2 linked regions of the Pontibacter akesuensis genome follow. The protein of the gene in region 1 interacts with the protein of each later gene in a pairwise test. Links are inferred from orthologs where the notes say so. Each region holds a gene or a part of one and is shown in the gene's direction. Other genes may lie near its edges.

Region 1 (15,507 bases):
GGTTGCCCGGGAAGTGGCCCTGGAAGAATGGCTCGTTCATGGTTATGTTCTTAACGCCCGTAACCGTGGTTTCGTCTAGGTGGATGATCTTATCTATCAGCAGGAACGGATAGCGATGCGGCAGGGTAGCTGCGATCTGATTGATATCCATCACCGGTTTTTTCTTCGGGTCGTACGTCGGCACGTTTTTGATAGAAGCCTCATGAATCATCTTTTTCACCTTTCTGGCGAAAGCAATGTTCGCTGCGTGGCCCGGGCGTGCAGCCAGGATCTGGCCTTTGATCGGGCGGCCAATCAAAGCTAAATCACCTATCAGGTCGAGCAGCTTGTGCCGGGCAGGTTCGTTCTTGAAGCGCAGCTCGGTATTGTTAAGGATGCCTTCTTTCTTCACCTCCACTTTCTGCTTCTTCAGCAAAGCCGACAGGTGCGTCAGTTCGTCGTCCTGCACCACACGGTCCACAATCACGATGGCATTGTCCAGGTCGCCGCCTTTGATCAGGTTCTGCTTGTAGAGCATTTCCAGCTCATGCAAAAACACAAACGTACGGCAGGAGGCAATCTCCTTTTCAAACTGGTTGATGTCGGTGATAGAGGCGTGCTGGCTACCCAACACAGGGGAGTTATAATCCACCATTACCGTCAGGCGGTAGTCGTCCAGCGGCAGGGCAGCGATCTCCACACCGCGTGCCTCATCAATATAACTAAGGCCTTTGGGAATCTCAAAGTAGTTGCGGAGAGCGTTCTGCTCCTGAAGGCCAATGCTCTGCAGGGCTTTCACGAACTCAATGGACGAACCGTCCATAATCGGAGGCTCAGGACCATCCAGCTCAATCAGCACGTTATCGATCTGCAGGCCCACCAGCGCAGCCAGCGTATGCTCCACGGTATTTACGCGGGCACCATTTTGCTCAATGGTCGTGCCACGCGAAAGGTCCACCACATTCTCCACATCGGCGGCCACGATAGGCTGCCCCGGCAAGTCAATGCGCTGAAATTTATACCCGTGGTTGATGGCTGCCGGTTTAAACGTCATATTAGACACCACGCCGGTGTGCAACCCAATGCCCGATACAGTTACCGGAGCTGTAATGGTGTGCTGTTTATCGTTCATTAACGTATCTGTAGTCGTATTTAATACTCGCCTTTGAATAACAGGAGCGGCAGCTAAAGAGCTGCCGTTGTAATTGTTGCAGCATGCCTTGGGTGGTGCCCTTGCCCTGCAAACTTAAGATATTATATAAGCTATTGCCAATTTTTATCCAGAAACTAATGGATTCCACTTTGCTGCCCGTAGCGCTATACCTTCTCCTTTAACAGCTCGATTTCGCGCTGAAGATCAGGTAGTTTTCGGAAAACCGTCATAGCCCGTAGGTTCTGCTTGTAATCGAATGCGGGAGAGCCCTGTATGATGGTACCTTCCTGCTTGATGGATTTAGAAACGCCGGATTGCGCCCCGACTGTGGTTTTGTTGGCGATGGTAATATGCCCTACAATGCCCACCTGGCCTGCAATAACGCAGTTGTTCCCGACCCTGGTGGAGCCTGAAATGCCTGTTTGCGAGGCCACAACGGTATCAGAACCGATCTCCACGTTGTGCGCGATCTGCACCAGGTTGTCGATCTTCGTTCCTTTTCGGATAAGCGTAGAGCCCATGGTGGCGCAGTCGATGGCGGTATTGGCCCCAATAGAAATATCGTCCTCCAGAATAACGTTGCCGATCTGCGGAACTGCTTTGTACGTGCCATCCGGCTGTGGCGCCCAGCCAAAGCCGTCGCTGCCAAGCACAGCACCGGAGTGGATGGTGCAATTGCTTCCCACAACGGTGTTGGTGTATAGTTTAACGCCGGCAAAAATGGTGGTGTTGTCGCCTATCTGCACATTGTCGCCAATGTATACCTGCGGGAAAATGCGCACATTTGCCCCAATCTTGCAGTTCGCACCGATGTAGGAGAAGGCGCCACGGTAATGGTTTTCGCCTATCTGGCTGCCCTGGCCCATGAAGCAAGGTTCTTCTACGCCCGTTTTAGAGGCTAGTAGGGCGGTGTGGTAGTAATGTAATAGGGTAGAAAAGCTGGAATAGGGATCTGATACGCGGATGAGCGTGGCAGCAGTCGCTTTTTTAAGCTCCAGTTTGTCAGAAACGATTACCGCGCTGGCACTGGTGCTGTATAGATATGCCTCGTACTTCGGGTTCGATAGAAACGCAAGAGCGCCAGCCTGGGCTTCTTCAATTTTTGCTAAAGTGCTGACCTTGACAGAACTATCTCCCTCTACCGTGCCCTGAAGCAGTTCAGCTATCTGTTGAACAGTAAATTCCATTTTGTAAAATTAGAGCAAAAACTTAAAAACGCTAATGCTATGGGGGTGCAAACTTAACAAAATCTTGCCGCCCGTCACATCCATTTTTAGAATATAGTTTGGCTGAGAGGAGCCAGAAATTGTCTGAATCAGGATTTGTGGGGTGAATGGATGGGCGGGATGTTTGGCCTATGGCGCAAGCGTCCGCTTGTGCCTTTAACTGCTTAGGCTAGGTGCAACTTGAACCTAAGCTATCCCTTCTAGCTGCTGCTTATCCTCCAGCTCCCAGAAACCTACTGTTTCACCTCTAACTTTGGAGCGCTCACGGCTGGGGTAGGGGCCCTCGGTAAGGGCATTGCGCTAGGACCTTTTCTTTGCTCGCTGCGCTTCGCAATCCCGCTCCCGCGGGACCGAAAAACTCCAAAGTCGCTCTTTTTCGAGGGCCCCTACCCCCACCCAAGGACTGGAATCAGTTCAACTAGCCGCAACTTATGCCAAGTCCCCCTTTGAAGGGGGCAGGGGATGTTTTACTCTTGCTGATAATTCCCCAGTCAAATAGCCACCGCTGACGGAGCTTCAGCCTAATTCCCTCCCCTGTTTTTAGGGGAGGGCTGGGGAGGGGTAACCTTAATGCGCCACTTCCTTCGGGTAACAAACGAAGTGCTTCTCCACTTTATAGCTCAGAGCCCGGATGTTGGGCAGGTCAGAGGCTTCGGCTACATCCACCACGTAGCCTGTTTTAGTGAGCATGTCGATGGTCTGGCCCTCCACATCGTAAGCGTTGTTGCTGATTTTGCCCGAGATCATAAGGTATTTCACGTCCTCTTCGGATATTTTATACTTCTCCTGCACGAGCTCGCTGATGCCCAGCAGCATGTCCTCTTCAATGGAGTTACTGGAAATGTATACTTTGAAGAGTTTACGGTTCAGGATACTTTGGGCCAGGTACGAAAGTATGAAATCGGGGTGCGTGGCCCACAATTTAATGCCGCTCCATACGTCGTGGTCATCGAGCGACACGAAGCGCTCCAGTATGCGCTTGTCGTTTTTAAAATCATCCATCGTCAGGTCTGAGGCCAGGAAGAACTGCAGGCAGGGGCTGGCGGGTACGTCTACACCGTTCTGCATCAGCTCCCGTGCCCGCTGCACCACGCGCAGCACCATGTGTTCGGCACTGATCACGGTTTTGTGCAGGTATACCTGCCAGTACATCAGGCGGCGGCTCACCAGGAAATTCTCTATACTATAAATGGCCTTTTCTTCCACCACCAGTTTGTCGTTGGCCACATCCAGCATCTTGATGATGCGGTCAGCACCTATCTTGCCCTCGTAAACACCTGTGTAGAAGCTGTCGCGGTTCAGGTAGTCGAGGCGGTCCACGTCCAATTGGCTCGAAACAAGCTGGTGAAAGAAACGACGCTCGTAGTTATCTTTGAAGATATCGATGGCCAGGCTCAATCTTCCGTCAAAATGCGCGTTAAGCATGTGCATGATGTGCAGCGAGAGGTGCTCGTGGTGTACATTTTTGAAGATGGCCGTCTCCAGGGCATGGGAGAAGGGGCCATGGCCGATATCGTGCAAAAGGATAGAGACAAGCGATGCCTCAAATTCGGTATCGTTAATTTCGTTATTTTTACTGCGCAGCGTTTGCAGGGCCGTGTCCATCAGGTGCATGGCTCCCAACGCATGGTGGAAGCGGGTATGCAGTGCCCCCGGGTACACCATTTCCGTCAGGCCAAGCTGCTTGATACGGCGCAGGCGCTGGAAGTAAGGGTGCTCGATGATATCAAAGGTAAGCTCTGTTGGGGCCGTGATGAACCCGTAGACAGGGTCGTTGAATATTTTTTTCTTGTTCACTGAACAATAGGGTTTCGTATGGTAAGTATAAATCTGAAGCAGGGATAAATTTTCAGGCACACTGTTTGCCGTTCAGGAGCGAAATATATTTTAGAATGACACTATTCGCTCTGCAGCAATGGAGGAAACGGCAGCTTTAAACCTGCAAAAACCTTTTAACGCTTCGGCTTCTAACTTATTAGAGAATTACAACGTGTATAACTACGCTAACTAAGTATAAAACTATGCAAAGATACAATATTTTATGGGCCGATGATGAGATCGACCTGCTCAAGCCGCACATCCTTTTCCTGGAAGACCGCGGCTACGACATTACCCCAGTAAACAGCGGATCAGACGCCATTGAGGAGTTCAAAGACAAGATTTTCGACATCGTGTTTCTGGACGAGAACATGCCCGGAATAAGCGGGTTGGAGACACTCACAGAGCTGAAGAACATACGCCCCACCGTACCTGTCATCATGATCACCAAGAGCGAGGAGGAGCACATTATGGAGGAAGCCATTGGCTCCCGCATCTCCGATTACCTCATCAAGCCGCTCAACCCGAACCAGATATTGCTGTCCGTAAAGAAGTTGCTCGACAACAAGCGCCTCGTGAGCGAGAAAACGAATATGAGCTATCAGCGTGACTTCCGGCAGCTGGGCATGTCGTTTGGCGAGCGCCTAAGCTCGGTGGAGTGGGCCGATATCTATAAGAAGCTGGTGTACTGGGAGCTGGAGATCGACGAGACGGAAAACAAAAGTATGGCCGACGTCATCAACATGCAGAAAGACGAGGCGAACTCCAACTTTGCTCGTTTTATCATGGACAACTACGAGGATTGGATAAACGACGAGGACGAGGATGCGCCGCTGATGTCGCACCAGCTGTTTAAGAAGCGTGTGTTCCCGATCATGAAGGAAACAGAGCGCCCCGTATACTTCCTGCTGATCGACAACCTGCGCTACGATCAGTGGAAGGTATTGGAGCCGCTCATATTGGACTACTTCACCGTGGATTCGGAGGAAATGTTCTATTCCATACTTCCCACCACCACGGCTTATGCCCGAAACGCTATTTTCTCGGGGATGCTGCCAACTGAAATTGCCAAAAAATACCCGAACATGTGGGTAGGCGATGACGAGGAAGAAGGCAAGAACCTGCACGAAGCCGATTTTCTGGACATTCAGTTTCAGCAGAACAAGGTGGCCGACAAGCACAGTTACCATAAAATTACGAATGTGGCCGCCGGAAGGGACCTGCTCGGCAAGTTCAGCAACCTCGACAACAACAAGCTGAACGTGATCGTGTATAACTTCGTGGACATGCTCTCCCATGCCCGTACCGACAGCAATATGGTGCGCGAGTTGGCCCCGGACGAATCAGCGTACCGCTCTATTACCAAATCGTGGTTCCTGCACTCGCCTTTGTTTGATACGCTGAAGGCCATTGCGGATAAAAAAGGCAAGCTCATCATCACCACCGATCACGGTACCATACGTGTGAAAAAGCCCTTTAAAATCATCGGAGACCGCAACACCAACACCAACCTGCGCTACAAGCACGGCAAGAACCTGGGCTATACCGACAAAGATGTGTTCACGGTGCCGAAACCTGAGCGATTTTTCTTGCCTAAAGCCAACGTTTCCACTACGTTTGTATTTGCGATAGAGGACTACTTCTTCGCCTATCCGAATAACTTTAACTATTATGTGAACTACTACAAAGATACCTTCCAGCATGGGGGGATATCGCTGGAGGAAGTGATCATACCGTTTATAACGCTAACACCGAAGAATGTATAGCACAGGAGTTGAACGAGCACAAATCAAGATGTCGTCGTTGGAAGATTTGCCAGCGGCGGCTTCTGTGCTTCTAAGGGAGGCTGTCACAGCACCTGTCATATTGTTTGAAGGGCAGATGGGCGCTGGAAAAACAACGCTAATCAAAGAACTTTGCCGGCAGTTGGGCGTGCAGGAGAACGTCAGCAGCCCTACCTTTGCCCTTGTAAACGAGTACGAAGGCGCCGCCGGGAAACTTATTTACCATTTCGATTTTTATAGGATACAGGAAGAACGCGAGGCGCTCGACATTGGCGTGCTCGAGTATTTAGAATCTGGTAAGCTATGCCTGATCGAATGGCCCTCAATGATCCCAAACCTGCTGCCTGAACATTACCTTTTGTTGGAGCTGGAAGTAGGAGAGGACGGCGTGGAGAGAACGGTGAGGATAAGCAAAGTATAGAATTAATATAAGAAGAAAGTCCCCCTTTGAAAGGGGTAGGGGGATGAAAACTTAGGCTTGTCTTTCGCAATGGAGCAAAATAATTTTTACAACAAGCACCTAAAGCCTTTTGCCAGAAGTCTTCGTTCTGACGCTACCAAAGCAGGGATCAGGTTGTGGTGCGAAGTATTGAGCAAAGGAAAGACTGGATATGGTTTTCTACGTCAGCGACCAATCGGGAATTATATAGCCGATTTTATGTGTAAAGAGTTGAAGCTGATAATAGAGGTAGATGGCTATTCACATAATTTCAAAACAGTAGAAGACCAGGAACGGGATGAAGTACTGTCTAACTTAGGGTTTACAGTACTGCGTTTTACAGATGAGGAGGTAATGAAGGATTTGTCAAACGTGGAGCGCACGATTAGAGCTTTTGTAGCTGATTCGCAGGTGTAATCATCCCCCTGCCCCCTTCGAAGGGGGACTTTACGCAGTTGAATGTCTGCTATGCCGGATGGAGCAGTATAATAATATTGGATAGTTTGTAACAAACGAAGTATGACGGAGAAGTTTGCCGTAGAGTTAGGAAAGATAGCCACAAGCCAGGCGCTGTATCCCAAAGAGTCAATGCTGGCGGTGGAAGACAGGCGCCGCAACTTATTTATTGGCATCCCGAAGGAGTCGTCGTTCCAGGAGAACCGTATAGGTCTCACACCTGACGCTGTAAAGCAACTCACCGACCAAGGCCATCGGATCCGCATAGAGACAGGAGCCGGCAGTCCCTCTAAATACTCCGACCACGAATATTCCGAGGCAGGCGCCAAAATAGTGTACGCCACCGACGAAGTATACGAGGCTGACATTATCCTGAAGATCGCTCCACCCACCTACGACGAGATCGAGTACCTGCGCCCCGGCCAGACGCTGATTTCCGCCCTTCACTTTGGCAACCTGACATCCGACTACATCAACGCGCTGCTGCGCAAAAAGATTAACGCCATCTCGTTCGAGCTGCTGCGCGACAAATCCGAGGCGAAGCCAGTAGTGCGTGCTATGAGCGAAATTGCCGGTAGTACTGTGATGCTGGTAGCCGCAGAATACTTGAGCAGCAGCAACGAAGGCAAAGGAATTATACTTGGAGGTATCACGGGTGTGGCTCCTACCAAAGTAGTTATACTTGGCGCTGGCACTGTGGCCGAATATGCCGCCCGGGCAGCCTTGGGTATGGGAGCAGAGGTACGTGTTTTTGACAACCACATCTATAAACTGCGTCGCCTGAAGCACAACGTCGGCTCTCAGATTTTCACGTCCACTCTTGACAAAGCAGTGATGTACAGTGAAATTAAGCAGGCCGATGTGGTGATAGGCGCTTTTGTTTCGGAGGAAGGGCAGATTACGTGCGTGGTGGAAGAAGGCGTAGTGGCCCAGATGAGCCCCGGCTCCATCATCATCGACGTATGCATTGACCAAGGCGGTTGTTTCGAGACATCAGAAATCACCTCGCATTCCCGCCCCACCTACCGCAAGTATGACATCATCCACTACTGCGTACCCAACATCCCATCCAGGGTGCCCCGTACGGCCTCACAGGCCCTTAGTAACATCTTTACCCCCATCTTCACCGAGTACTCCAAGTATGGTGGCATCAACGAAGTACTGTTCATGAACGAGCACTACCGCAGCGGCGTCTACATCTACAAAGGCAGCCTCACCAACGGCCATATTGCTAAGAAATTTGGTATGCGGTACAAGGAGTTGGGGCTTATGATTGCGGTGCGGAATTAGGAGTTATAATACGAAAGATCTTACTTTTAGATCTCTGCTGCTATACTTATCTTTATCAATGCAACTGGGAAGGAAATCTGCTAAGAGTATTATACACAGGTGTGCTTGCAGGTTCATGTATTAGTGAGGCATGAACTATAGATTTTTATTGTTGATTAAATAGTCCTTCAAAAAGCATTTTGCAAAAATAACTTCCAAAACCTTATACACTCATGAAAATAGTGTATTACACAAATCAAATTGCCGTTGCGGGAGGTTTGGAGCGGGTGCTAACTGATAAGGCTAATGCGTGGGTTCAAAGAGGGTATTTGGTTGAAATTGCTACTTACGCTCAAAGAGGAAGGGCACCCTTTTATACCCTCGAAAGAACAGTAAAATTAATTGATTTAGATATACCTTATAAGTCGAAGGGATCTTTAAGGTCGTTTTATAATTTGTCATTACTGCCGCTCCACTTCATAAGGCTGTTCCAGTTTATCAACAATTCTAAGCCTGATGTGGTGCTTGTTGCCAATTGCGGCTTGGAGTACTTTTTGTTTCCGTTCTTACGAAAAGCCACGAAGTCTATAAAAGAAGAGCATCTGTCGAAATATGAACCTTTATGTACTCCTGTATCCCTATCCATTAGGAGTATATATGAAAATTTCAAAAGGTGTTTTTTGACATTCTATGATGCATATGTAGCACTTAACAAAGATGAAATTAAGTTTGGGCCAGAAGGCAAAAGTGTAGAAATACCCAACCCAATAAAATTAGAAGCAACTGAAAGTAGTTTCTTTCAAAGCCGGGAAAAAGTTATTATTTCAATTGGAAGGCTTACGCCTATAAAACAGTATGATCATTTGATTGAAATCTTTTTCGAGGTATATAAAGTTCATCCTGAATGGAAATTAAAGATAGTTGGAGAAGGATCTCAGTTACTGAAATTGAAGAATAAAATAACTGAGCTAGCTTTAGAAGATGCTGTCTATTTAACTGGTATCACAAACGAGGTAGAACTAGAGTTGGCCAAGGCTTCTATATTTGCTCTAACTTCAAGAACAGAAAGTTTTTCCATGGCAATATTGGAAGCTATGCGGAATGAATTACCTGTAGTTAGTTATGATTCCCCATATGGGCCTAGGAATATAATACATGATGAAGGAGATGGCTTTCTTATCAAGCTCAATGATAAAGCTTCTTTTGCCGAGGCTATTTGTAGCTTGATTGAGAAACCAATTATGCGAATGGAGATGGGGCAAAGAGGAAGGCTTAATGTTAAAAGGTTCGAAATTGGAGAAGTAATGAAGAAATGGGATAAGCTTTTCAATTCTCTAGGGTTAAAAACGTAGGCTTTAGTGCGCTAGATTTCTCATGACACCTGTATAATGTCTATAGGGTTGCCGGGTGCTTCTGTGTATTGGTTTATTTTTTATAACTTTAAGAACATGCTTGCGGCCCTCGAACAATTAACTAACCCCTTGTTTATAAAGCTAACACACCCTCCACATAAGAAGCAGAGCACAGAGGCAGCCTTGTAAAGTGGGTGTGTTAGCTTTATTATACTTAGTTCTTGATAATCATTTTATGACTTTGGGTTCTTGAGCTTGTAACCAATCTGGCAAGATAAACACCGTCTGCCATTTTAGAAGAATTGAACTCATACTCATAATACTTACCTGCTTCTGCTTTTCCAGTTGCAATTTTTCTCACTAGTGATCCTCTCATGTCATACACCTCTAGTGTAAAGTTCTCCTCCTTTTCAACAGTGAAAGCAATAGTAGTTGCACCAACAGATGGGTTAGGATAGTTGTGGAGTCCTGCTGCCTCTGGAAGTGCACTTCCGCTAATCGAAAGGTTCTTAGCAACAACGCCAGTACTTACCTTCTTAACCTCATGAATCATAATGGAGCCGCCACCAATTGCTGTTCTTTCAATAGAAGGGTCCTCATCAGTTCCAGCCCCTGAATTATTATCGTAAAGAACTACTTCTCCATTATCTACCATTCTCCAGATTTTGATTCTAAACCTATCTTTACCCGTGTTGTTGATATCGCCATCTATAACTGACACAAAGAAATAATATTCAATGCCTGGCTCGCTGGCTACGGTGCCTTTTCCACTATATTTGGCTTTGGCGCCACCCACCACCAACGACTCTTTGGCATAGGCGCTGCTCTTGAACCTAAGGTTTCCTGCATTAAATTGAAACTCAGTGTTTCCTTCAGGAGTGGAACTTCCCTTTCTATACTTAGAGACGAAGGCAAAATTAGCATTCCCAATAAGATCTTCATCTGTAGTGTTCCCTGGTGTATAGGCGCCGCTTGGCGAATCAAACCAACCTCCACCTGTTACAAAGCCACCATTAGGGTCATATACCGCAACAAGTATCTCGGTTGTCTTGATGCAGGAGTTCCTATAAGTTGCTGTAATCTTATATATCCTGGCTTCATCTGTGGGCCATATCACAGTCACAGTTCCGGCAGAAGAACTCCCAGATGGAGTTACGGAGCCTCCTTTAGCAGTTATGCTTATAGGATTGCCGTTCTCAGAGTAAGTCACTGCCCATTCGAAGGATGTTGCGTTTGAATTAGCCAAACTATATTGAGAACTAGACGGTGCTATGGCGGTACCAATGGCAACTGTTGTGGCAGGGGCATTGCTTTTATCAAATGCCATAATCTTACCCTCATCCAAAGTCTGTACAGCTATTGCTTTACTTACACTGGTTTCACAGCCTGTGTTGCTGCTGTTTGATACAGTGTAGTTGATGTTCACATTACCAGCAGACACACCAGTAACCTCACCCGTTATTTCATTGACTGTTGCTATCGACAAATCATCGCTGCTCCATTTACCACCTGCCGTTTCATTGCTTAGTCTCATTGTATAGCCAACGCATACAGCACCATCACCACTTATGGCGGCTACTGTTGACAAACCGTTTATAGTTAAGTTATGCTCATAAACGATGCCTTCGCTGGAAAGCTCAGAGCTAACTACCCTAACTTTATACCCTGTTCCGGCTGGCGTTCCTTGTGGGACAATACCTTGAATTATTCCCGGAGAAGCACTATTGAGTTGCCCCAATGTTATAGGAGTTGTAAAGGAACCAGCAGCATCAGATAGTTGGGCAGTAAACAGATTGTCTGAACCAAATGATCCTGTGGTTGTAACAGGAACTTCTATTGTAGCACCTGCGCAGTAGGAGCGGGAACTTAATTCTGTAATCGCTACTGACTTATAATATAGGCCTCTATTGCAGAAAGTCTGTGTGGATGTAGAAGCCCCGGTAGCACCCGCAAAGCCAAAGTACACGATTGGATTACCCCCGAATATTTTAGCAACAACATCATCTACATAAGAGAACCTTAGAATTCCATCTAAATAAACTTCCATTACTTTTGTAGCACTGTTCCAGGTAACTCTAAGCAAACGACTAGGGCATGCCGTGGGTGTAGAAAGCTTCGGATCCACTTCAGCATAAGCCACAGTTGTAGAAGTTAGAGGAAGAGGCCTGGGAGAGCCGTTTTTAACTAAAGCCATGTGGCTTCCCGACTTATCCCAATACCCGTTTGTGATATTCCAACCGCCATTATTCCAGATGTCAAGCTCTACTCCCAATGATTGGTCGAACGTTCCATCCGGCGAAAAGTAGTAACCTAAATCACCTCCTAGCGCCTCCTGAGTAGCAAGATCCACTCTCCCCCCTAGTGCAGATAACCCATCATTTTGAAGTATGAAGAGCATGCCATCAGCTCCTCCACACTGCTGAGTTTCGAAAGTGAAGTCAAAGCTATTATTTAAATTTATAGCAGTGTTGTTCCAAGCAGATCCAGCTTGCTTATACTCTCTAATTTTGGTGATTTGGACGCAGCCGGCAGATATTAATGTCGCATTCGGCACCACAGTGTAGGTGTCAAATAACCCTTCCGTCTGTGCATGTGCTATGTTATAAGTGGATTGAACTAAAATCAGCAAAGCTATTCCCCAAAGGCTGATTTTCCAACGGGTGTACCTGCTTTTGTACACTGTATATAAATTCTGGAGGTGGTATAAGTGCATCATAAGCGTAATAGAGTTAAAGATGAAATAGATTTAAAAGCATAAGAATACCCATGCAAAAGCTGGGACCTAGAAGAAGAGCAGCAGCTGTTTAGCTAAAAGCTTAATATTGATAAAACTAATAAAGAAGTAACTGAGTGTGCAAAAGAAATTATTCTTTATGGATTTAATTAATTATAAATTTTATACAATAATCTAAATTTAAATTGATCAAACCTATACCTACTTTTGGGTATTTTTACTAGAAATAATTTAAACATTTGGATGCGCAAAAACAGTCTCACAGGTGAACTAGATGTAGTTTGTTTTTCAATAGAATTAGAAGTAGCGCCACAAAATTATTGGTTGCAAAGCCTAAGACTCTGAACTACTGAATGAGAAACTAAAGCAGTAGGCGTCTAGCCTATTGCTTCTCATAGCGGTAACAGGAAAAATGAGAAAGCCTATTTGGTGACTGGTACTTCGGAAGTTTATCAGGGGCAGGTTATATGTGTGGTATGGGAGAGTTTGGTAGCAAACCGGTCCGGACTCAAGTATTATTAATACATGTATAGACTCTAAATTGCTTAGGAACTTCTGAGACTCCATAGTATTAGCGCCTGTTTATTATATGTATAACATTATTCACTATCGTGTACCCCTAGTGATATCACACGTACTTCACCCAAGTGATATCACACGTACTTCACAGGCAAATGGCAACATCTTTACCGAAGACTCCACTAAGTATGTCGACGTTATGAGGCTATCATGAAGGAGTACTACTGCAGCGGAGTCTACATCTACAAAGGCAGCCTTACCAATGCTCACATTGTTAAGAATTTTGGCATACGATAAAAGGGGCTGATAACTGCAGATAGGAGTCAGAACTCTAAGTAATTGTTTTTTAAGCACCGTAGTCTTATGCTAAAGGAGTTACAGTTTCTAAAAGCAATATTTGACAGAACTCAACATTCATCGGCTTTATCTGTGTAATACACCTCTACAAGCTATTACTAAATTGCTAATTCCACGATATTTTTACAGTAATATCTAAATATCTCAGATGTTAAAGGTACCTTTGCGGTTTGCCAGTACTGTTATTTTGTTGCCAAATCCGGTGATGGTTCTTTAACTTTATTTTAAAAGGTGCATTGGTTTTGAAGCTTTGATATTACCTAACTGGCTGCTTGAACAGACGCATATATAACAATAAGAAATGGAAATAAGCAATAAAAAAGTTTTGGTTACGGGAGCAGACGGTTTTATTGGAAGCCACTTAGTAGAGCGATTATTAGAGGAAGGCTGTAGTGTAAGAGCATTTGTCTATTACAATTCATTCAATAGCTGGGGCTGGCTTGATTCACTTCCTAAGGAGAAACTATCCCAAATTGAAATTTTTGCTGGAGATGTACGTGATCCTAATGGGGTTCGTACAGCAATGAAAGACATAGAGGTTGTTTTCCACCTGGCCGCTTTGATTGCCATTCCTTTTAGCTATCACTCACCAGACAGCTACATTGACACCAATGTGAAAGGTACACTAAACATTGTTCAGGCAGCCAAAGATCTGGGCGTAGAACGAGTTCTGGTAACATCTACCTCAGAGGTCTACGGTACTGCACAATATATTCCAATCGACGAGAAGCACCCTAGGCAGCCTCAATCACCGTACTCAGCCTCTAAGATCGGAGCAGACTGTATTGCCGATTCCTTTTACAGGAGTTTCAACCTGCCTCTAACTATTGTAAGGCCGTTCAACACTTATGGGCCGCGTCAGTCGGCTAGAGCGGTAATTCCTACTATCATCACGCAGTTGTTACAAGGAAAGACAGAGATCAAACTTGGCGATCTTACGCCTACACGTGATCTTCTGTTTGTGAAAGATACAGCCAATGGATTTGTTGAAATAGCGAAATCAGATAGCTTGATTGGCGAGGATTGTAATATTGCAACTGAGTCTGAAATCTCTGTTGGAGATTTAGCACAGAGCCTGATCAATCAAATCAATCCACAAGCTAGAATAATTCAGGATGAAGTGCGCCTTAGACCTGAAAAAAGTGAAGTATTCCGCTTGTATGGCGCCAATGCTAAAATTAAGAGCAATACGAACTGGAGCTTGAAGTATACCTTGGAAGAAGGTCTTGCCGAAACGATTGAGTGGTTCCGTAATAAGGAAAACTTGCGTCAGTACAAAGCAGACATCTATAATATATAAACTGTAGTATTACTATGACGTCATCAAGTAAGTACAGTAATATAATCAGCTATATCAAGGAGCTGTTTCCTGGGCAAAATTTTATTCCCCTACATGAGCCGCGCTTTGTCGGGAATGAAAGAAAGTATGTTGTTGATGCAATCGATTCAACATTCGTGTCTTCAGTAGGGGCATATGTTAATCGCTTTGAGGAGATGATGCAGAAAATAACCGGGGCAAAGTATGCTGTGGCAACTGTCAACGGAACAGCAGCCTTGCACATGGCTCTAATCGTTGCAGGTGTCACCCAAGGAGATGAAGTTATCTCACAAGACTTAACCTTTATTGCTACGGCCAACGCTATTAGCTACTTAGGAGCTTCACCTGTATTCCTAGATATCGATAGAAATAACTTAGGGCTATCTGCCGCTAGTTTAGAAGCTTTCTTGCAGGAAAATGGGCGAAAGGAAAATAATGCTACCTTCAACAGGAAGACGGGAAAACGAATAGCTGCTTGCGTGCCCATGCACAGCTTTGGCTTTCCGTGTGATATAGACAAAATAGCCGCAATATGTGATGAGTGGCATATTCCACTCGTCGAAGATGCTGCTGAATCCTTGGGTAGCTATCATAAAACCAAACATACTGGTACCACTGGTTTAGTCGGAACGTTTAGCTTTAACGGCAATAAAACTGTTACCTGTGGCGGTGGAGGTGCACTGGTAACAAATAACGAAGCTATAGCTAAGCTTGCAAAGCACCTGACAACACAAGCGAAGGTTCCTCATGCATGGGAGTTTAACCACGACCATATAGGTTATAATTATCGCATGCCAAACCTGAATGCCGCACTAGCCTGTGCTCAACTTGAGCAACTAGGTGCTTTTTTAGAAAATAAGCGGGAATTGGCTACCAAGTATAAGCTCTTCTTTGAAGGAGTTGAGGGAGTGGAATTTGTGACAGAGGAGTCAGATGCAAAAGCAAACTATTGGCTGAATGTGCTTTTATTAGAAAGTAAGGAAGCAAGAGACGCTTTCTTAACCGAGGCAAACAGCAATGGCGTTATGGTGCGCCCTGCATGGACTCTGATGCACAAACTGCCAATGTTCCAGGATAATTTGCATGGCGATGTAAGTGTGAGT
Region 2 (15,802 bases), 1.9 Mb from region 1 along the record:
ACAATTGCCCCGTGTGGCTGGCGTGCTCGCACTTCCTGTTATTACCCCCTACTTAACCCCCACCGATTATGGTGTGGCGGGGGTTATGTCTGCTTACTTGGCTGCGCTAACGCTAGTGCATTCACTGGGGCTTGGTACTGTTGAAATGAACAGTTTTGTAAAGTACCCACTGCGCTATAAGTGGATCTGGCGACAAATACACGGTTTTATGCTGCTGTGGTCGGTTATGTATGGTCTTCTTATGTTTGCAGTGTTATATGCCGTTGTGCCAGATGAAGCAAGCGGAAATGAATTAGTGCTCGTGTTACTTCAGGTAATTCCGGTTGCTTTTCTGGCTCCCACTTCAGGCTACGGCGGCACTACTTTTCTGCTCCGGCAGCAGCCTATGTCCATTGCGTGGCGCTCGTTTGTAGCCGGGTTGATGATGGTGGCGCTGAATATTTATTTTATTGCAGAAATGCGTTTGGGTTACATGGGATGGTTTTACGCCAGCTTCTGTAGCGAAGTCATACTCTTCTTGCTTTACTTCAAAAAAGTATACTTTGATGAGAAGATTTGGCCGATATTTCGCTTTAAGATGCACCGAATACGCCATTCTCTCCGAATTGGTCTGCCCATGGTGCCGCACAATTTTTCAACTTTTCTGTTAGATGCATCCGACAAGTTGGTGATGGATGCGTTAAAAATACCTATTACACGCATTGGCTCTTATAACCTTGCCTCGAGCTTTGGGTTATATTTCTCAGCTGCATCTGGTGCATTGGAGCAGGCTGCCAGCCCTTTTTACTATCAATACTATGCAAAGTCTAAAGATAAAGCTGCCCTACTGTCTGCACGTAAAATGACGCTCACAATGCAGGCTTTTTTCCTGATGACCACCTTTGCCGTTTCAATTTGGCTAAAAGAAGTGTTTCAACTGCTTATAAAAAATAATGTTTTGCAGCAGGCTTACCCCTTGGCTATAGTTATCTTGATGGGGTACAACTACAGGCCTATGTATTGGGCTGTGGTGAATAGATTGGCGTATGAAGAGAAAACAAAGGTGCTTTGGAAAATATCGCTAGTGGCGGGGCTGGGAAACGTGCTTCTAAACCTATTATTGATTCCTTACTATGGGATAGAGGCAGCTGCTTTTACTACGTTTGCCGCACTGATGTATATGGGATACAGTGGTTTTATGCTGAAGGAGTACAAGCAGTTGCCCCGGATACCGCACTACCCTCTGCTGTGGCTTATGGCTACTACTGGCTTGTTGCTTCTTTCTTATTATTTGTCCGACGTCGCTGTTCTAGTAAAAGTTATGATTACAGGCTCTCTGTTAACACTGGTGACTCTGTGGGTTGTTCTAAATATCAAAACCACTAAGTCGGTAGTTTAGTCCGGCTAATCAGTCTGAAAGGTACTGCAGCTGTAAGCTCTTATAGCATGTTTTGGCGTAAATACTACCTCATCTAGCACAATGCAACCCATGCCTAACTTCCGTTTCACCTTCTTAACAGCCCATGAAATGTCGCTGCTGCGGCAAACGTTTCTGGATGCTTTCGCTGATTACGTTGTGCCGATACAACTAAGTGAAACACAGTTCCAAACCAAGTTGAAGCGGGAGGGAATAGCACCGGAGTTCTGTGTAGCCGCCTATGTAGGGGATGAAATGGCAGGGTTTATACTTACGGGACTAGGGGAATGGGAAGGCAAGCCAACTGCTTACAATGCCGGTACAGGCGTGAAGCCCATGTACCGCGGGCACCGGCTTACGGAGCAACTGTATGCTTTCCTGCTGCCAAAACTGCGCGAGAGCGGAGTGGAGCAGTGCCTGCTGGAGGTGATACAAGACAACAAACCAGCACTTAAATCCTATGAGCGCACAGGGATGCGTATTACCCGCTCCCTCGACTGCTTCCGCTCTCCCAAGCAGGAAATTCTTTTTTCCACAGACATGCCTGATGACATTACTCTTTCCTTGGCCTCACGGCCTGATTGGAAGGTTTATGATACATTTAAGGATGTTGCGCCTACGTGGCAAAATAACAGTGCAGCTATCAAGCGGAGCGGTAGCGAGTGTGTGACGCTGGAGGCCGTTAATTCTTTTGAGGAGGTAGTGGGGGTCATTTCTTTCTTCCCAAAACTCGGAACGGTTGCACAACTGGCGGTGGATGCGCGCTGGCGCGACATAGGGGTGGGGTCAGCGCTGCTGCGGGAGGCGGTGCAGCGGACAGAAGCATCCGCCCTGCTTTTCATCAACATCGACCATACTGCCAAAGAATTCATCACGTTTCTGGAGCGTCGGCATTTTAAGGTGATACTTCGCCAGTATGAAATGTTGATGGCTATTGTTTAGGGAAGGCAATCAGAATCAGGTACTGCTCTTTCCCTTTCTTTGGAAGAGTTAAAGCTGTAATACTTTAAGCGTACCAGCCCATATCCGTACCTTTGTATCTCAACATAACTGAACTACAAGATGAATATAGCATGGGTATACTTGCTGCTGGCTGGTATTTGTGAGATTGGCTGGGCGTTTGGGCTTAAGTACAGCGAGGGTTTTACAAAGGTTGGCGTAAGCATTGTGACGGTTGTCGTAATGATTTTAAGTTTCGTGCTACTCTCGCAGGCCATGAAGACCTTGCCCTTGGGTACCGCCTACGGTATCTGGACAGGGATTGGAGCCGCGGGTACGGCCGTACTTGGAATGGTGTTCCTGGATGAACCCCGTGACGTTATCCGCATCGTTTGCCTGCTGCTCATTATTACAGGCGTGGTCGGCCTGAAGGTTTTCTCTGGGGTGAAATAAGCTATTCTACTACGTATACATCCAGCGCCTTTTGTGAAAACAAGTATAACTGGGTTTCTCCTACAAGCGCACTACTGTAATTCTTCTCTGTCGGGAGTTCCAGCGTGCGAGCCGCTTGGGTGTAAAGATTACGGAAGTGCAGTTTGTTGTCCTTCACAAAGTATAGCTCATTGTCGCGGAAGCCGATGTGGGACAGACCAGTGTAAGGGAGTGTCGTTTTATAGTTGCCCAAATTATCAAACACCAGAACACCGCTGTTAAAATCGAGCAGGTATACCATATTCTGGTACTCACGCAACTGGCGCACATCAAACTTTGCCCGGTCCAGCAACAGGTTCAACGGCGTTTCCACCGTCAGTTCGCGCACATTTGGGTTCAGCTTGCTTAAAGTCAGGTTTGATTCATCAAAGAGCCAGTAACCTTGGTCGGCAGCGGGTGCGGCTAGCTTGGCGGTGCCTTGCCGGTTCACTTCCAGGAGATCAAGGCTGCTGATGGGGCGCAGAAAACGATCCAACAATACAAGTTGCTGGCTTCCCTCATAAAAAAGCAGGATCTTCATCGGATTCCAAGCATGAATGCTGGAAAAACGAGCCCGTGTGGGAGGAGAGTATACATCCAAGGGAGTGCCCCAAGGGTCGAGGCGCAGCAGGTTCTGGCTTTCGTCCAGCAGGTAAATATTACCTGTGCGGTCCTGGGAAACGGCTGTTGCAGAACTGGTAACAACGGAATGACTATAGCGCAACACGGGTGCCTGGAGCGTGTCCTGCGCCATGCCTGGTGCCCCTGCTACAAAGAGCAGCCACAGCACGAGAACGTGTATTTTAGCCTTCAAAGGTTTTCAACTCGAGTGTGTTTCCGTCATACACGGCATATGTGCAAAAATTGACCCATTCTCCCAGGTTAATGTACTGCGCCTGCTCGCCGATTGACATTTCCAGCGGCAGGTGACGGTGCCCGAAGATATAATAATCGTGATGCTGCTTTTGCTCTACTTCCTGGCAATACTGCACCAGCCACTCGCGCTCCCCGAAAAACTCCTCGTCCTTCTTCACATTGCTGATGCGACTGCGCTGCGACCATTTGTTGGCCACACCGATGCCAAGGTTTGGGTGCACGCGGGCAAACAGCCATTGGCACACTTTGTTGTCAAACACCTTTTTCAGCAGCTTGTAAGTATGGTCGCCGGGGCCAAGGCCATCGCCGTGGCCGATGTAAAAGGTTTTGTTCCCGATCCGGGTAGAGATAGGCTCCCGCACAATCGGGATGTTCAGCTCCTCCGGGAAATAATTGAACATCCACATATCGTGGTTGCCTGTAAAAAAGTAAATGGGAATACCAGCGTCTGTGAGCTCTGCCAGTTTGCCTTGCAGTCTGATGAAACCTTTCGGAATAGCGTGGCGGTACTCAAACCAGAAGTCGAAGATATCGCCTACCAGTAGTATGGCGGCCGCATCCTGCTGCACCTGTCCTAACCAGCGCACGATTTTCTTTTCGCGCTGGCGGCTGCTTTCTAAATCTGGTGCCCCCAGGTGAAAGTCGGAGGCGAAGTATACTTTTGTGCCGGGTTCCAGCTCGTTAATGCGGAAGGTCATCAATCAGGAAAAGGACTAGCTGTTTGGGGCCATGGGCACCCATTACCAGGGTTTTCTCAATGTCGGCGGTGCGGCTTGGGCCACTGACCAGCGATACCATCGAGGGGAAATTCTCTTTATACTTGTTGCGCACGCGCTGCAGGGCATCTTTGATATCCGGCACGAGTTGGCTGGCATTGGCTACCACCATGTGCGTGCTCGGGTAAATGCTTAGGCGGCGGCCTCCCATATTGGCGGAGCTTACCATCAAACTTCCGGTGCGGGCTACCAAAGCCTCACAGGTAGTTAGGCTGGCATCTACGCCCTGCACGAAGTTCTCCTCGTCTGTTACAATCTCAATGCCGGCCTGCTGCAGTGCACCTTGCAAGTTTTTTTCCCACACGCACAGGTGCTGCAGGTGCTGCTCTTTCTTGTAGACGTACAGTTGATCGAAGAAGTCTTCCTGATCCTCGCAGTACAGGAAGACGCCGGCGTTCTTGATGAACATCTCGGCAAACACCAGTGACAAGTCCTCCATCTCCATTTTAGGGTACAGGGGAGAGGTGAAGTCTGGGGTAGGAGGCAGAAAAGGCGCCGACTTAGCCAGCGCCTCTCTTACTCTTCTTAATACTATTTCTTTTGATTTTGCTTCGTACATGCCTGCTTTATCAAGCTGTTCTCGAATTAATACTGTCTTGTTCGGCCGGTGAGCCGCCGCCATTCAGTGGAGTGCCGGGAACGCTTCCTTCCTCTTGTTCAGGATGGATGGTCTGGCCAAGCTCCACCGGGTGCTGCTGCTCTACCTCACTCTTTGTCTTGCTACGGTCTGTACCAGCTGTATGTGCCTGGTAAGCGGTCAGCGAGTCAAAAGGCCTTGGGCCAACCAGGCGCTCCAGGTCGTTTTGGAACAGGATCTCTTTCTCCAGAAGCTCCTGCGCCACCACTTCCAGCTCATGGCTCTTCTCGCGCAGCAAGGCCTTGGTGCGCTCGTAGGCAGCACTAATGATGTGGCGTACTTCCTCATCAATCGTCTGTGCGGTAGCCTCTGAGTACGGCTTGCTGAACTGCATGTCAGACTGCTTGGAATCATAGAATGATACGTTGCCAATCTTGCTGTTCATACCGTACATGGTCACGATGCTGTAAGCCATTTTGGTGATACGCTCCAGGTCGCTCAAGGCACCTGTTGATATCTTGCCGAACACCAGCTCTTCGGCGGCGCGGCCACCAAGGGCCATGCACATCTCGTCGATCAGCTGCTCGGTGGTGTACAGGAACTGCTCTTTCGGCAGGTACTGCGCATAACCCAGCGCGGCTACACCACGCGGCACAATGCTCACCTTCACCAACGGATCGGCGTGCTCCATAAACCAGCCGGTAATAGCATGACCTGCCTCGTGGTAAGCGACGATTTTCTTCTCACCCGGAGAGATAATCTTGTTCTTCTTCTCCAGACCACCAATTACACGGTCAATGGCATCGTTGAAATCCTGCTGCTCCACCGACTTTTTGTTACGGCGTGCTGCGATAAGTGCAGCCTCGTTACAAACGTTGGCGATTTCGGCACCGGCAAAGCCAGGTGTCTGAGCGGCCAGCTTCTTCGAGTTCACGTCCTGCGACAGCGTCAGCGGCTTCAGGTGCACATCGAATATCTCGGTACGTCCGTTAATGTCCGGCTTGTCTATACTTACCTGGCGGTCGAAACGTCCTGGGCGCAGCAAGGCAGAGTCCAGTGTGTCGGGGCGGTTGGTTGCTGCAAGTATGATAACGCCTGAGTCAGTTGCGAAACCGTCCATCTCCACCAGCAGGGAGTTCAGCGTATTTTCGCGCTCGTCGTTACCACCTGGCTGCTGTCCGCGGCTACGGTGGCGGCCGATGGCGTCAATCTCATCAATAAAGATGATACAAGGTGCTTTGGCTTTTGCCTGCTTAAAGAGGTCACGCACACGAGCGGCACCCACACCCACAAACATTTCCACAAAGTCAGAGCCGGATAGCGAGAAGAACGGTACGTCCGCCTCACCGGCCACGGCTTTCGCCAAAAGGGTTTTACCTGTTCCCGGAGGGCCTACCAGCAAAGCGCCTTTCGGTATTTTACCACCAAGTATGGTGAACTTGCTCGGGTTTTTCAGGAACTCCACAATCTCCTGCACTTCTTCTTTTGCCTCTTCCAGGCCAGCCACGTCCTTAAACGTGATCTTTACCTTGTTCTCGGCATCAAAAAGAGCGGCTTTAGACTTGCCGATGTTGAAGATCTGTCCACCTGTGCCACCGGAAGTAACCCGGCGCATCAGGAACCAGAAACCGAACAGCAGCAGAATCAGGAAGCCCCACGTGGCAAAGAAATCCATAAAGCCTGTGCGATCCTCCGGCCTTAGCGGTACCCGCTCTTCGCGGGGCACGTTTGCCTGCAGTTCGTCGAGATCTTTCTCGAAAGACTCCGGTGTGATTACCTGGAAGTGGTAATGCGGGCCCTGTTCCGCGCCGCCAAGCGTGCCGCGATCCTTTAGTTCTTTGTACTTCTCATTCTCCAACGCCTCCTCCTTCAGGAATACCTCCACGGTTTTTTTGTTAACCAGGGAAAGGCGCTTCACGTCGCCGCTCAGGAGCATTTGCTCAAACTCCTGCTGGCTTGTCTCTACCGATGCGTTGTTGTTGTTCAGCCACGTAAGGCCGAAAATCAACAAGATCAGTACGGCCAACATCCACAGCTGCATGGTAGGGCGCGGTGGGGTGTTGGGGATAATAGGCTTTTTCTTTTTGTTGCCTTTATTATTATTTTCTGTCATTGATGTTTTTGTTCAATTGTGTGGAAAACAGGAACCTGTGCCAAATGTTCAGCACAGGTTTAGGCTGTTAGACAGATGCGATGTGCTCTATCTTGGCGTCGCCCCAAAGCTCCTCCAGCGAATAGAATGCACGCTTATCTTTCAGGAACACATGGGCTACCACGTCCACATAGTCCAGCAGCACCCACTCGTTGTTGGTGCGGCCTTCAGTTTGCCACGGGTTTTGGCCAATGGCCTTGTGTACCTCTTCCTCGATAGAAGAAGCGATTGCGTCTAACTGCGTATCAGAATTTGCTGATGCTATTACGAAGTAATCGGATACTGCGTTTTTAAGTGATTTGAGGTTTATTACAACAATATCGGAGGCTTTTCTCTCCTGCATACCTTTCACTACCAGCTCTGCCAATATGTCGGAAGTAGCCTCACCCTTGGTTTCTTTCATTTGTGCTCTCTAAATTTGATCTACAAAAGTACTAAATTCTACTCTAATTATATGATGCCTTCTACGCTGTTTATGGGGCAGCAACTGCGTTTCCTGCCAGTTTGCGAATCTACCAACTCAGAGGCCTATCAGCTTCTTATCAAAAATGAAGCCACAGAAGGCTGTACCATACTGACGCACAACCAGACAGGCGGCCGGGGACAGCGGGGCAACAGCTGGCAGGCGGAGCCGGGCCAGAACATTACCCTGTCTGTTATTCTGTCACCCAGTTTTGTAGCCGTAAGGCAGCAGTTTAACCTCAACATGGCGGTGTCGTTGGGCGTGCTCGACCTGCTCCGCGAACAGGGGCTGCAGCAGGCGCAGGTGAAATGGCCCAACGACTTATACTTTGAAGATAAGAAACTTGGCGGAATTCTGATAGAAAATACGATAAACAGCCAATCTTTACAACACAGTATCGTCGGGATTGGTTTAAACGTGAATCAGCGAACTTTCCCTTATCCAACGGCTACATCCATGGCAAACGTATGTGGCCATACGCTGGACTTGGAGAAAACGACGATGCGCCTGCTCGAGCACCTGGAGCGGCGTTACCTGCAGCTGCGCAGCGGCCACACCGCCCGGTTGAAGTATGAGTACCTGCAGGCCCTGTACCGCTACCAGGAACAGCACACGTTTCGGGTAGATAATAGAGAAGTGCAGGGGCAGATCGTGGGCGTGGGAGAAGACGGAAAACTGGCCCTGGAGATTGCCGGCGAACTGCGCTACTTCGCCTTCCAGGAAATATCCTACGTGATCTAAAATAGCCAGAAGTTCAGTTTCTGAACGGTATAGAAGTATAAGCTACCCTTCCTGTGAGTGGCGTTACCGAACAAGCACAAAAGCTGCCTTCCGGAAGAAGATAGCCTCTTCAGAGTCAGGTTATACCTCCCTTAGAAAAGCCATAGAGCAGGATGAATTATACTTGTAAGGTCTGCCTGAAAGCACAGCTTTATCGCCTTCAGCCTGATTTTGTGAACGTGGTCTGTAAACTTAAGAATCTGTTTTTTTATACTTGTCAGGGCCTTTTTTGTGTAGCGCCAGGCTAAATTGTGTATTATCTTTGCAGGCACGGGCAAGCACTGGCAATTAGGTACGGTTTTTGGGTAGTGGCTTAAAAGAAATGCAGGCAAACGTATCTGCTTCATTTACAAATATTTTAAAAGTTTAATTTAAATCTTTCGCATTTTAGGCTATCTTTGGTCAACTATGCTAAGTATAGTGAAAATACTATAAAGGAAGGGCGCTTGATGATGAGACTATTTACACGATTTATACTAGTTACCACCCTGCTAAGCGCACATTTGCTGAGCTTCGCAGGCGTGCAGGGTGCCGCGGGGGTTAACCCAACGTACCGGGGAGGTAACACCCTCTGGAAACTGATGCCTGACAAGGTGGCACAGCTGACGCTGTCGGCAAACAACGCCAGGCCAAAGTTTGTGAGCAAAGAAAACGACCATACCTGCTCGAAGCTGTATGCTTCTGCGGTGAGCCAGGAGTTCCATGTGGTGGAGCAAAAGCAGACAAAGTCCATGTATGCCAACATTACACTCGCTGCCTTTGCACCGGGCAACGACCTGAAGCCGGTTTTGCCATCTATCAACGCATACCCAAACCCATCAAGGGGCTACACTAGTCTGGCGCTTAACCTGCCGGGCAACGATAGCTACAAGATCCGCATCTCCAACACCATCGGCAAAGTACTGACCGTGCAGGAGGTAGCTCCGGCCGAGCGTGCCAAGATTGACCTGGACCTGACAAGCCTGCCATCCGGCATCTACTTCTACAGCCTGCTGGTGAACGGCAAAACAGTGGAAACGAAAAGACTGGTGCTGCAGAAATAAAAGCACTTAAAATGAGTTAAATATAGAAAGCCGGCCGTTTGGCCGGCTTTTTTGGTATAAACTTTTAAAAATAGCCAGCCGCTTTACAATATTTATTATTTTCGGGGCTGAATCAACTATAGCTATGACGGATTATCGGAAGGTAAATAACATTGTAGGCTGGAGCGTGTTTGCCATCGCGACAGCTGTGTACATTTTAACCTTAGAGCCCACGGCCAGTTTCTGGGATGCCGGCGAGTTTATCGCCTGTTCTTACAAACTGCTGGTGCCGCACCCGCCCGGGGCTCCGTTTTACCTGCTCATGGGCCGGCTGTTCTCGATGTTCGCCTCCGACGTAACTCAGGTGGCCTGGTGGGTGAACCTGCTGTCGGCGCTTTGCAGTTCCTTTACGGTACTCTTCCTTTTCTGGACCATCACCATACTTGCCAGCAGGCTGCTGGTAAAAGAAGGCGCTGTGCCTTCCACAGGCAATTTGCTGCTGATCATGGGCAGCGGTGTAGTGGGGGCGCTGGCCTATACCTTCTCCGACTCGGCCTGGTTCTCAGCGGTGGAGGCAGAGGTATACGCTATGTCGTCCTTCTTTACGGCTATCGTGTTCTGGGCCATACTTCGCTGGGAGGCCAAAGTGGGAGAGGCGCACTCTGATAAATGGCTTGTGCTCATCGCGTACCTGGTGGGCTTATCCATCGGTGCGCACTTGCTGAACCTGGTAACCATTCCGGCTCTGGGCTTCATCTACTATTTCCGACTATACAAGCCTTCCTTGTGGGGCGGGTTGGCAGCCTTTGCCATCAGTGCCGTTATCGTGGTGGCCATCCTTTGGGGCATTATCCCGGGCTTGCCGTCTGTGGCGGGCGCGTTTGAGGTGTTCTTCGTGAACTCCCTTGGCCTGCCGTTCAGCTCAGGCATTATCGTGTTTCTGATTTTATTCATCGGCGCCATCATTTACGGTCTCCGCTACTCCATCCGGCACAACAACCGTGTGCTGAACACGGCCCTGCTTAGTCTTATCTTTGTACTGATCGGGTACTCCTCTTATATGATGATTCCGATCCGCTCGTCTTACGACCCTACCATCGATGAGAATGACCCGGATGACATCGTTACGTTTGTATCTTACCTGAAGCGTGAGCAGTACGGCGACAGACCGCTGCTGTACGGGCCGCACCTATATGCCTCGCCTATAGGGCAGGAAGAGGGAGCGCCGCGCTACATCAAGGGAGAAGACCGCTATATCAGCACAGGAAATAAAATAGAGCCGGTGTATGATGACGCCGACAAGATGTTGCTGCCCCGCATTTACAGCGATGCGCCCGGCCACGTGGAAGCTTACAAAAAATGGGTAGACCTGCGGGAGGGCCAGGCGCCTAGCTTCGGGCAGAACATCAGCTTCCTGCTCAATTACCAGCTGGGCCACATGTACTGGCGCTATTTCCTGTGGAACTTTGCCGGCCGCGAGAGCGATGTGCAGAACGCGGGCGTACTTTGGTTCGGAAGCGAAAGTATAGATACCCCGGTGCGGGTGGAGGAGAGCAAGGCACGTAACAGTTTTTACCTGCTGCCGCTGCTTATCGGTATACTTGGGTTAATCTACCAGGTGCGCAAGCACGAGCGCGACGCCCTCGTAATCGGTCTGCTCTTTTTCTTTACGGGCATCGCCATTGCCCTGTACCTGAACCAGCCGCCTACGGAGCCGCGTGAGCGTGACTATACCTTTGCCGGTTCGTTCTACGCCTTCTCTATCTGGATAGGCCTGGGCGTGATGGGAATGGCAGACCTGCTGGGCAAAGTGCTGAAAAGCACCATGGCCCGTGCCGCTGTAGCCACCATGATCTGTCTGGCTGTGCCAGGCATTATGGCCGCTGAGGGCTGGGATGACCACGACCGCTCGGATCGTTACCAGTCTGTGGATTCGGCTAAAAATCTGCTGGATTCCTGTGCACCGAACGCGATCCTCTTTACAAACGGCGATAACGATACCTTCCCGCTGTGGTATGCGCAGGAGGTGGAAGGATACCGCACTGACGTGCGCGTGGCCGTGCTTAGCTACCTGAACACCGACTGGTACATCGAGCAGATGAAGCGCCAGTCCTACCTGTCCGATCCGTGGCCGCTGTCACTGGGCAACGAGGCCTACCGCCAAGGCACCAACGACTTCCTGCCGTATGTAGAGGCACCGCAGGTAAAGGCGGGCATCGACCTGGACCAGTACATTGGCCTGATCAAACAAAGGCATCCGGCGCTGCAGGTGCAGTACGGCCCAGGCACCACACTGCTCACCATGCCGACGCACAACTTCTTCCTGAACATTGACAAGGAGAAGATAAAGCAGATGGGCTTTGTGGCGGATGATTACGAGGACCAGATTGCAGACCGCATGCAGTGGACGATCACCAAATCGCTGCTGGAGAAAAAACACCTGGTGATTCTGGACCTGCTGGCTACAAACAATTGGGAGCGCCCAATCTATTTCTCAACCACCGTGAACAGTGCGGACTTTATCGGTTTATCTGACTATTTCCAGCTGGAGGGCCTTGCCTACCGGGTGGTGCCTGTGAAGGGCGGAGGAGAAGGAGACCCCGGCATCGTGAACAAGGAGGTGATGTATGAGAACATGATGAAGGACTTTGTGTTCCGCAACTTTGATAACCCGGACATCTTCTACGACGAGAACTACTACCGCTTCTCTGCCAACGCCCGTGATAAGTTCGCTATTCTGGCCGCGGCTTACCTAAAGGACGGCAACGAGGCCAGGGCAAGGGAATTGGTGGAGTACTGCTTTAAAGTGCTGCCACTCGAAACGGTGCCTTTTGATTATTACACGCCGCAGTTCATCCCGATTTATGCCGCCCTCGGCGAAACCGAAAAGGCTAAGCAACTGATGGAAATCATGGCGCAGGGCTCAGTGGAGGCACTGGACTATTACTTTGCCAAAGGCTCCCTGTTCGACCAGGAGATACAGGTGAACATGGTGATTCTGCAGCAACTGATTGGCGCCGCCGAAGACCTGGGCATGCCGGAGCGGTCCACGCAGTTGCAGCAGCAGTTTATGCAGTACCTGCAGCGCATGCGCCGCTAAACAAAATAAGCTCATATTCAGTACAAAAGGCCGGATCGTTACGCACGCTCCGGCCTTTCTTTTTGTACTTGACCACACTAACAGCCACTGTAAAATGAGGTACTCCAATTTGCTGTTTCTTCTGATACTGTTCATGATCGCTGGTTGCGGGGGCAGATCCTCGCGCATGCCGACCCTGGAGCCGGTGCAGTTAAAGCAGGAAGTGCCGGAGATTACCATGGAGCACAGCTACTATACCCGCAACGACAGCCTGCACGTGCTGCTGAAGTTTGAGGACGTGCAGCAGGTGATGGACATCCTCAGGGCGGCCACCTCTTACGAATACGCCGTTCGAAACGGGGCCGCGGCAAAAAGTACGCTGCTGCTGGAGGACTCGGTGAACCTGCCCGACAGGAAAATAACCGATGTGGAGGGGCAACTGCACGTGCAGTTCGCGCTGCCCGGCATCGTGGTGCAGGAGCCCAATGTGCTGCACATACAAGTGTGGCAGGTGCTGTCGGGCCAGGAGCGCATGGGCATGACCTTTAAGCTTCCCCTTAACAGGCAAATGCTGCAGAAGGATTACCTGCTGGTGAACTCCAAGTCTGGAAAGCCGCTGTTCAGGGATTACCTCACCACATCAGACAAACTGGTGCTGCACAAGTATGGAGCGGGAACCGATTCGCTGCAGGTTAGCCGGTTTGAGCTGGATTTTATGCCTGCTGCGCCACCCATGAGCACAAGCAAGCCCGCAGTGGCGCGTACCATAGCGCCGGCCACCACGTTCAGCCTAGGAGCCTTGGACACGTTAACCTTTGCGGAGCAGGGCCTTTATACGTTCGGCACCGGGTCAGGAAACCCGCAGAGCGTTTTGGTGATGCCCGGTAACTACCCGCAGGTAACCATGGCCAACGAACTGGTGCCGCCGCTGATCTACCTGACCACTTCGCAGGAGCGGGAGGCGCTGCAGGGGGCAACGGATGTGAAAGCCGCCGTGGACAATTTCTGGCTGGAGGTGGCAGAGGGAAGCCCCACCCAGGCCCGCGAACTAATCCGGACATACTATAGCCGGGTGGAGATGGCAAACAAGCTCTTCTCTGCCCACAAGGCTGGTTGGGCCACTGACAGGGGCATGATCTATTTGATATACGGCAGGCCCACCACCATCAGCCAGGCGGGCCCCAGCATCACCTGGATTTACAGGGAGTCCATGACATCGCCCTACATCAAGTTCGTTTTTACCAAAAAAGAAAATAACTTTACCGAAAATTATTATGAGCTGGTACGGCGCCGCGAGTACGAGGACAGTTGGTACAGCTCAGTAGCCAAATGGAGAGCAGGAAAGACAAATTTGTAGGAGGTAACCGCTATAGCGGCCCCCGCACACCAAAAGAAGATAAAACCGAGATGATTTTCGGCTCACGCCCCATCCTTGAGGCGTTCTCAGCCGGGAAGGAGCTGGAGAAGATATTCCTGCTGCGGGGTTCCCGCAACCCCACCACCGATGAGATTGTGGCTGAGGCCAAACGCTTTGAGGTACCGGTGGTGATGGTGCCGGCCGAAAAGCTGGACAGGCTCACGCGCAAGAACCACCAGGGCGCCGTGGCCTTTATCTCCCCGATTACTTACCAGCCACTCAACGAAATCATCACTTCGCTGTTTGAGCAGGGCAAAAACCCGCTGGTGCTTATACTTGATCGCATTACGGATGTGCGCAACTTTGGCTCCATTGCCCGAAATGCAGAATGCATGGGCGTGGACGCGATTGTGATTCCAAGTAGAGGGGGCGCGCAGATCAATGCAGATGCCATGAAAACATCTGCCGGCGCACTGAACCTGGTGCCCGTTTGCCGGGAGCCAAACCTGAAGGATACAATGGATTACCTGAAGGAGTACGGTTTCCAGCTAGTGGCCTGCACTGAGAAAACGGAGCACCAGCTAAACGACTTTGCGGTGGATATGGTAGGGCCGACGGCCATCATCATGGGCAGCGAGGAAGACGGTATTTCGCCGGAGTACCTCAAGCGTGCCGATGTAAAGCTGCGCATTCCGCTGATGGGCCAGATTGGCTCCCTCAACGTGTCGGTGGCAACGGGCATCGTGCTGTACGAGGTAATGCGCCAGCGACTCCGCGACGGTGGCTACGCCAGCCTTGGCAGTCTGGATCCGAGATAGTTTCTTCAATAGACAAAGGACTAGAAAGACAAAGGACAAAAGAGCAAAGACATCAACATCTTTACTCTTTTGTCCTTTGTCTTTCTATAAGGAACTGGAACCGCCGGTGTTTAAATGTAATCCGGCCCTTTCCTGGATTTGGCATCAGCCATAAACTCCTTCACTTTCTGCTCCTCGTCTTTCTTGCAAACCATCAGCACGTTGTCGTACTCGGCCACAATATAATCCTGCAGGCCTTGCAGCACCACCAGGCGGTTTTTTGGGGTTTTGATGATGCAGTCGCGGGTGTCGTACAGCATCACCTCGCCATCCACCACGTTGCCGTTCACATCCTTGTCGTTGATGGTGTAGAGGGAGTTCCACGTGCCCAGGTCCGACCAGCCGATATCAGCTAGCAGCACGTACACGTTGTCCACCTTCTCCATAATGCCATAGTCGATGGAGATATTGCGGCACTGAGAGTACGCCTTTGTGATAAAGTTCTGCTCTTGCGGACCATTCATGTGCGCCACTCCTTCGTCAAAAATCTCCGATATCTCGGAAAGCTGCTGCTGGAATGCCTTTAGAATGCTCTGCACGCTCCAGATAAAGATGCCGGAGTTCCAGACAAAGTCACCGCTGTCGAGGAACATCTTGGCCAGTTCCAGGTTCGGTTTCTCCGTAAAGGTCTTCACTTTCTTCACCTTCGTGGCCTCATCGTCGATGTACTGGATATAGCCGTAGCCCGTGTCGGGGCGGCTTGGCGTAATGCCGAGCGTAATGAGGATCTCGTCCTTTGCCGCGGCGGCCACCGCCTCCTTTATCACCGATGTGAACACGTCCTGCTTCAGCACCACGTGATCCGATGGGGTTACCACCAGGTTGGCTTTCGGGTTTAGCTGCGCGATCTTATAGGAGGCGTAGGCGATGCACGGTGCGGTGTTGCGGCCAACTGGCTCCAGCAGAATCTGGTTGTCGCTTAGATGCGGAAGCTGTTCCTGCACCAGTGCTTTGTAGTCCTTGTTGGTGACCACAAAAACGTTTTCGGGTGGGCAGATGTCGGCAAAGCGGTTGGCTGTCATCTGCAGCATGCTTTCGCCGATGCCAAGCACATCAT

Evidence for each region.
Region 2: the proteins of tsaE (region 1) and rlmB interact in binary tests that used the Escherichia coli proteins (3 or more experiments, as listed by UniProt). The link is inferred for Pontibacter akesuensis from one-to-one orthologs.

What each region holds. Positions count from the first base shown.
Region 1 is NZ_CP014766.1:760,856-776,362, reverse strand. What follows is about bases 4,971-7,675. They hold tsaE (tRNA (adenosine(37)-N6)-threonylcarbamoyltransferase complex ATPase subunit type 1 TsaE), read left to right. Parts: upstream 4,971-5,970; coding sequence 5,971-6,381; downstream 6,382-7,675. Other genes in these bases: A0W33_RS03175 (alanine dehydrogenase), read left to right, coding at 6,919-7,675; A0W33_RS03180 (endonuclease domain-containing protein), read left to right, coding at 6,451-6,816; porX (T9SS response regulator signal transducer PorX), read left to right, coding at 4,971-5,942. Also shown: A0W33_RS03205 (bifunctional UDP-3-O-[3-hydroxymyristoyl] N-acetylglucosamine deacetylase/3-hydroxyacyl-ACP dehydratase), read right to left, coding at 1-1,111; lpxD (UDP-3-O-(3-hydroxymyristoyl)glucosamine N-acyltransferase), read right to left, coding at 1,297-2,319; A0W33_RS03195 (HD domain-containing protein), read right to left, coding at 2,926-4,155; more of porX, read left to right, coding at 4,380-4,970; more of A0W33_RS03175, read left to right, coding at 7,676-8,145; A0W33_RS03170 (glycosyltransferase family 4 protein), read left to right, coding at 8,358-9,476; A0W33_RS03165 (lectin-like domain-containing protein), read right to left, coding at 9,691-12,192; A0W33_RS03160 (NAD-dependent 4,6-dehydratase LegB), read left to right, coding at 13,388-14,386; A0W33_RS03155 (LegC family aminotransferase), read left to right, coding at 14,401-15,507. UniProt on the Escherichia coli protein: Required for the formation of a threonylcarbamoyl group on adenosine at position 37 (t(6)A37) in tRNAs that read codons beginning with adenine.
Region 2 is NZ_CP014766.1:2,648,458-2,664,259, forward strand. What follows is about bases 12,784-15,783. They hold rlmB (23S rRNA (guanosine(2251)-2'-O)-methyltransferase RlmB), read left to right. Parts: upstream 12,784-13,860; coding sequence 13,861-14,706; downstream 14,707-15,783. Other genes in these bases: A0W33_RS11435 (GWxTD domain-containing protein), read left to right, coding at 12,784-13,888; A0W33_RS11445 (mannose-1-phosphate guanylyltransferase), read right to left, coding at 14,817-15,783. Also shown: A0W33_RS11375 (lipopolysaccharide biosynthesis protein), read left to right, coding at 1-1,378; A0W33_RS11380 (GNAT family N-acetyltransferase), read left to right, coding at 1,469-2,338; A0W33_RS11385 (DMT family transporter), read left to right, coding at 2,459-2,788; A0W33_RS11390 (hypothetical protein), read right to left, coding at 2,790-3,620; A0W33_RS11395 (UDP-2,3-diacylglucosamine diphosphatase), read right to left, coding at 3,610-4,380; A0W33_RS11400 (LutC/YkgG family protein), read right to left, coding at 4,364-5,017; ATP-dependent zinc metalloprotease FtsH, read right to left, coding at 5,028-7,148; rsfS (ribosome silencing factor), read right to left, coding at 7,216-7,590; A0W33_RS11415 (biotin--[acetyl-CoA-carboxylase] ligase), read left to right, coding at 7,642-8,391; A0W33_RS11425 (T9SS type A sorting domain-containing protein), read left to right, coding at 8,880-9,473; A0W33_RS11430 (glycosyltransferase family 117 protein), read left to right, coding at 9,598-12,552; more of A0W33_RS11435, read left to right, coding at 12,647-12,783; more of A0W33_RS11445, read right to left, coding at 15,784-15,802. UniProt on the Escherichia coli protein: Specifically methylates the ribose of guanosine 2251 in 23S rRNA.